Labrys monachus: one gene and its partner. Each later gene encodes a partner of the first gene's protein in a complex. Links are inferred from orthologs where the notes say so. Each region holds a gene or a part of one and is shown in the gene's direction. Other genes may lie near its edges.

Region 1 (3,076 bases):
CTGATGTATCTCGCGCTGCTGGCGCTCTGGCACAGCGTCGAGGACCCCGGCCGCGCCGCCAAGATCTGCGCCGTCCTCGTGCTGGTCGGGGCGGTCAACATCCCCATCATCAAGTTCTCGGTCGAATGGTGGTACACGCTGCACCAGGGCGAATCGGTGTTCCGCATGGGCGGATCGACCATCGATGCCTCCATGCTCTGGCCGCTCCTGGTGATGGCGCTCGCCTTCACCGGCCTGTTCTTCACCCTGCATCTGATGGCGATGCGGGCCGAGATCCTGCGCCGGCGCATCCGCACCATGCGCCTGATGGCGGCAGCCGGCGTGGCGACCACGATGGCGCCCGCGATGCCGGCGGAGGCCTGACATGGTCGTCCTCGGCATGGACCTCGGGCCGCATTGGGCCTTCATCACATGGGCCTATGGGCTGGCGATCGCGGTGATCGCCGCGCTCGCCGCCTGGATCCTGGTCGACTACCGCAGCCAGCTGAAGACGCTCGCCGAGCTCGAGGCGCGCGGCCTCAGGCGGCGCTCGCGGTCGCGGACGGAGGGCGCTCCGCGATGAGCGAGACCCAGGCCCTGCCGGTCCGGCCGCGGCGGCGCTGGCTCGCCTTCCTGCCCATCGCGGTGTTCGCCGCCCTGGCGCTGCTGTTCTGGCGCCAGCTCGGCGCGGGCGACCCGAGCACGCTGCCCTCGGCGCTGATCGGCAAGACCGTCCCCGACATGAAGCTGCCGCCGCTCGACGGCCTGCAGCGCGACGGCAGGCCGGTGCCGGGCCTCGGCACGGCGGATCTCGAGGCCGGCGGCGTGACGGTGGTGAACGTCTTCGCCTCCTGGTGCGGCCCCTGCCAGGACGAGCATCCCGTGCTGATGCGGCTCGCCGCGCAGAAGAAGGTTCGCATCGCCGCCATCAACTACAAGGACCTGCCGGACAATGCCCGCCGCTTCCTCGGCACCTTCGGCGATCCCTACGACGCCGTCGGGGTCGACGCCAATGGCCGCTCGGCCATCGACTGGGGCGTCTACGGCGTGCCGGAGACCTTCCTGGTCGGCAAGGACGGCGTCATCCTCGACAAGATCGTCGGCCCGCTGAGCGACGACGTCGTGGCCGGCCGCCTGCTGCCCGCCATCGAGGCGGCGGCAAAGAAATAGGCAGGACGCGAGGCAGACATGAACGACCGGAGCAAGCTTCCCTACCGGCCCTGCGCGGGCGCGGCGCTGTTCAACGCGGCCGGCGAGGTCCTGCTCGGGCGGCGCAAGCCGAAACCCGGCCAGGCCGAGCGCAGCGGCAGCTTCGAGTGGCAGATGCCGCAGGGCGGCATCGACGAGGGCGAGGATCCGCGCGACGCGGCGATCCGCGAACTCTATGAGGAGACCAGTGTGCGCTCGATCGAGTTCCTCGCCGAAGCGCCGGAATGGTATGCCTACGACCTGCCGGAAGAGATGGTCGGCAGCGGCTGGACGCAGCATTACCGCGGCCAGATCCAGAAATGGTTCGCCTTCCGCTTCACCGGGCAGGAGAGCGAGATCGACGTCGACCATCCGGGCGAGGGCCGGTTCAAGGCCGAATTCGACCAATGGCGCTGGCAGCCGCTGGAGGCGCTGCCGGACCTCGTCATCCCCTTCAAGGCCGGCGTCTACCGCAACGTCGTCGACGCCTTCCGCTTCCTCGTCCGATGACGGGCCAGGCGCTCCCCTACCGGCCGAATGTCGGCATCGCCCTGTTCAGCAGCCAGGGCCTCGTCCTGGTCGGCCGGGCGAAGACCTCGGGCCCCGAGCTGATCGTCCCCGGCTTCGAATGGCAATGCCCGCAGGGCGGCATCGACGAGGGCGAGGACATCGTCGCCGCGGCGCGGCGCGAATTGTGGGAAGAAACCAATGTGCGCTCGGCGGCCCTGCTCGCGGTGACGCCGGACTGGTGGGACTACGACTTCCCGCCCTATGACGGCCCGCGGCACAAATTGTCGCCCTTCCGTGGCCAGAAGCAGCGCTGGGTCGCCTTCCGCTTCGAGGGCGACGACGGCGAGATCGACGTGGTCAACCTGCCGACGGGCGAGCCGCAGGAGTTCTTCGGCTGGCGCTGGGAGAGGCTCGCGCGGCTGCCCGGCCTGGTCACCCCGCACAAGCGGGCGGTGTATGAGCGTGTGGCGCTGGCCTTCGCGGCGTTCGGGACGGCATCATAGCAGCCGTCGGGGTCTCCCTCTCCGGCGGCCCCGGTGCGCGTATTGCCGAGGGTGAAAGAGCTCGCCGAAGAAGGCGACGGCCCGGCCCTTTGCGTCCAGCAGCAATGCCCGGGGTCTCGCATGGCAGGCCGCCAGGGAGCGCCTCGCGGCAACGAAAGTCGAAACCGGGACCAGACACCTGAAAGCGGGTCGAACATAGGTCCTCCCTTCTCAGGGGGCCGTAAGCGAAACATCCTCCGCCCGCTCCCGCCGCAGCAGCGGCAGGACGGTCCGGTCGAGATCGACGAGATCCGGGCCATAGCGGTATTCAAATCCCGTCTGGTCGGCATCCAGCAGGTCGAGAACTCTCTCGGCGCCCGTCGTGTAAACAACGACATCGGCCCAATCGAGTGCCGGCCCCAATTCGGGCGTGTCGAGGACCACCGCCCTGCATTCCGCCACATGGGGCGCAAAGCGCTGCGCGCCCGATTTCAGCATCGGCAGGAAATCGGGGAAATGAGAGACGACCGCGAGCCTGGCATAGGGGTCCAGGCCCGCAAGCGCCTGTCGGGTCTTCTCCGTCGGAAGAAATCTGATCGAGACCACCCTGAGGCGCGGGAGAAGCGCTGCGATCTCGCGCTGCCGATTGGGAAAGGTGACGACGAGTTCCACGTCACGCAGCGATTTCCGAAAGCCCTCGTCGCTGCGGACGCGATCGAGCGTGCAGGCCCCGACCTGGAAGTCCGCCCCCAGATGAGAGGCGATGGCCGCCGCATAGTCGCGCGTCGCCTCTTCGAACATGCCGATGGTAACGACGCGCCGCGTCTCGCCCGCCTTCTCCTGCGCCGCGAAGCGGGTCTGGACCATCGCGGTGAAGTCCGCCCGGCTGAGGCCGAGCCACCGCACATCGTGAATCA
Region 2 (3,135 bases), 150 kb from region 1 along the record:
CAGGACGTTGGCGGGGGCGAATCCCATCGCCTTGACCAGTTCCACGCAGGCGATGCCGGCCGCCCCGGCGCCGTTGACCACGAGCCGCGTGGAGGAAATGTCCCGTCCGGTGATCTTCAGGCTGTTGAACAGGCCGGCGGCGGCGATGATGGCGGTGCCGTGCTGGTCGTCATGGAAGACCGGGATGTCCATCAATTCCTTGAGGCGCTCCTCGATGATGAAGCATTCCGGCGCCTTGATGTCCTCCAGATTGATGCCGCCGAAGGTCGGCCCGAGATAGCGCACCGCATTGATGAACGCGTCGGGATCCTTGGTGTCGATTTCCAGATCGATCGAATCGACGTCGGCGAAGCGCTTGAACAGCACCGCCTTGCCTTCCATCACCGGCTTGGAGGCGAGCGCCCCGAGATCGCCGAGCCCGAGGATGGCGGTGCCGTTCGAAATCACCGCGACCAGATTGCCCTTGGCCGTGTAGTCATAGGCCCGGGCCGGATCCTCCGCGATCGCCCTCACCGGCACCGCGACCCCCGGCGAATAGGCCAGCGACAGGTCGCGCTGGGTCGCCATCGGCTTGGTCGCGACGACCTCGATCTTGCCGGGCTTGCCCTGCGCGTGGAAGGCGAGCGCTTCCTGGTCGGTAAAGCTGGGACGCGGCTGGCGCGGCGGTTTGTGGTCCGGCATTTTCGGAGGCTTTCCAGTGGCGGGGCGCCGACCCTATCCGCTGCTTTGGCGGCCAACAAGGGTGATTTCTGGTTGCACTGCAGCAGAAAACGTCGCTTTTGCGCATCTCCCCGGCAGAAGTTCGCGGCCTGGCGGCGGCCTGCATGATCGGCCTGCCGGCGTCGAGACGGCCATTGGTTTGCGGCCGGATTTCCCCTATATGAAGGGGCAGAATTGAGAGCCTTTCCGCATGTCCGGCCTTGCGAACCGCCCCTATCTGAAGATGAACGGCATCGGCAACGAGATCGTCGTGCTCGACCTGCGCGACGGCGGCCACGAGGTCACGCCGGCGGAGGCGCGGGCGATTGCGGCGCATGAGCCGTTCGACCAGCTGATGGTGCTCTATCCGCCCCGGCAGGCGGGCACGGATGCCTTCATGCGCATCTTCAACACGGACGGCTCGCAGTCCGGCGCCTGCGGCAACGGCACGCGCTGCGTCGCCTGGCACCTGATGCCGGCGCACGGCCGCGACACCATCGTCCTGCAGACGCCGACGAGCCTGGTCGAAGCCCGCCGGGCCGGCGAGGCCTTCACCGTGGACATGGGCCCGCCCCGCTTCCTGTGGCAGGAGATTCCGATCTCGCGCCCGGCCGAGGACACCCGCGCGGTCGACTTCCGCTACGGTCCGGCCGAAGCGCCGCTGCTGGAGCGGCCGAGCCTGGTCAATATGGGCAATCCGCATGCCGTTTTCTGGGTGCCGGACGACCCCTATGGCTACGACCTCGCCACCATCGGGCCGAGCATCGAGCACGATCCTCTGTTTCCCGAACGGGTGAACGTCTCGCTCGCCGAGGTCCGCGATGCCGGCCACATCGTGCTGCGCGTGTGGGAGCGCGGCGCCGGCATGACCCGGGCCTGCGGCTCGGCGGCCTGCGCCACCGGCGTGGCGGCGGCCCGGCTCGGCCTGACCGCACGCCGGACCCGCATCTCGCTGCCGGGCGGCGATCTCCTGATCGACTGGCGCGAGAGCGACGACCATGTGCTGATGACCGGCGCCGTCGAGCTCGAGCATGCCGGACGCTTCGCGCCCTCCTGGTTCGCCGACGCCGCATGAGCACCGCCGCCAGCACGGTCGTCACCTTCGGCTGCCGCCTCAACATCCATGAATCCGAGGCGATGAAGACGCTTCTCGGCGGCCGGGACGACCTCACGGTGATCAACAGCTGCGCGGTGACGGCCGAAGCGACGCGCCAGGCACGCCAGGCCATCCGGCGCCTCAAGCGCGAGGATCCGCAGCGGCGCATCGTCGTCACCGGCTGCGCGGCGCAGACCGACACCGAGCGCTTCGCCGCCATGGAGGAAGTCTCCTTCGTCGTCGGCAATGCGGAGAAGCTCACGCCTTCGACATGGCAGTCGCTCGACGACAGCCGGGGCAAGGTGGTCGCCTCCGACATCATGGCGGCCCGCGATATCGCGCTGCCGGAGATCGGCGGCTTCGAGGCGCGCGCCCGCGGTTTCGTCCAGATCCAGAACGGCTGCGACCATCGCTGCACCTTCTGCATCATCCCGTTCGGACGCGGCAATTCGCGCTCGCTGGCGCCGGAACTCGTCGTCGCGCAGATCCGGCGCCTTGTCGAAGCCGGCTACAAGGAGGTCGTCCTCACCGGCGTCGACCTGACGAGCTACGGCGCCGACCTGCCCGCCCCCCTGCCGCTTGGGCGGCTCGTGCGGCAGATATTGGCGGAGATCCGCGAGCTGCCGCGGCTGCGGCTGTCCTCGATCGATTCGATCGAGGCCGATGCGGACCTCATGCGCATGCTGGCGGAGGAGGAACGGCTGATGCCCCACCTCCACCTCTCGCTGCAGTCGGGCGACGATCTCGTCCTGAAGCGGATGAAGCGGCGCCATTCCCGCGCGGATGCCCTGCGCTTCTGCGCCGAGGCCAGTCGCCTGCGCCCCGACGTCGTCTTCGGCGCCGACATCATCGCCGGCTTTCCGACCGAGGACGAGGCGATGTTCCGCCGCTCGCTCGACCTCGTCGAGGAATGCGGCATCGTCTATCTGCACGCCTTTCCGTTCTCGCCTCGCCCGCAGACGCCGGCCGCCCGCATGCCGCCCGTCGACGGCACCGCGATCCGGGAGAGAGCCGCCCGCCTGCGGGAGGCGGGCGACCAGGCGCTTGCACGCTTCCTGGATGGCCAGATCGGCCGCGCGCTGCCGATCCTGACCGAACGTGGCGGCATCGGCCGCACCGTCCAATTCGCCGCCGTGCGGCCGACGGAGGCGCGAGCGCCCGGGGAAATCCTTCCCGTCCGCATCACCGCCCGCAGCGGACGGGAACTTGTTGCCGTCGCAGCTTGATTTCGGCCTTGGGAGCGTGGATTCATCATAGGTTCAGCCGTGATGGCGATGATGATTCTCGATAGCCACAAGGGCCGGACCCGCCATCGTCCGGCGGCGTCATGCCGGCGCGCT

Evidence for each region.
Region 2: the proteins of J3R73_RS29845 (region 1) and dapF are in contact, whole or in part, in a solved structure (PDB 5YGU), measured with the Escherichia coli proteins. The link is inferred for Labrys monachus from one-to-one orthologs.

Annotation. Positions count from the first base shown.
Region 1 is NZ_JAUSVK010000001.1:6,550,142-6,553,217, forward strand. Bases 160-2,922 are described here. They hold J3R73_RS29845 (RNA pyrophosphohydrolase), read left to right. Parts: upstream 160-1,167; coding sequence 1,168-1,677; downstream 1,678-2,922. Other genes in these bases: J3R73_RS29830 (heme ABC transporter permease), read left to right, coding at 160-363; ccmD (heme exporter protein CcmD), read left to right, coding at 365-562; J3R73_RS29840 (DsbE family thiol:disulfide interchange protein), read left to right, coding at 559-1,149; J3R73_RS29850 (RNA pyrophosphohydrolase), read left to right, coding at 1,674-2,180; J3R73_RS29855 (GntR family transcriptional regulator), read right to left, coding at 2,391-2,922. Also shown: more of J3R73_RS29830, read left to right, coding at 1-159; more of J3R73_RS29855, read right to left, coding at 2,923-3,076. UniProt on the Escherichia coli protein: Master regulator of 5'-end-dependent mRNA decay.
Region 2 is NZ_JAUSVK010000001.1:6,403,558-6,406,692, reverse strand. The notes cover bases 21-2,842. They hold dapF (diaminopimelate epimerase), read left to right. Parts: upstream 21-910; coding sequence 911-1,774; downstream 1,775-2,842. Other genes in these bases: mtaB (tRNA (N(6)-L-threonylcarbamoyladenosine(37)-C(2))-methylthiotransferase MtaB), read left to right, coding at 1,771-2,842; J3R73_RS29185 (NADP-dependent malic enzyme), read right to left, coding at 21-681. In the rest of the region: more of J3R73_RS29185, read right to left, coding at 1-20; more of mtaB, read left to right, coding at 2,843-3,021. UniProt on the Escherichia coli protein: Involved in the succinylase branch of the L-lysine biosynthesis and in the biosynthesis of the pentapeptide incorporated in the peptidoglycan moiety. Catalyzes the stereoinversion of LL-2,6-diaminopimelate (L,L-DAP) to meso-diaminopimelate (meso-DAP).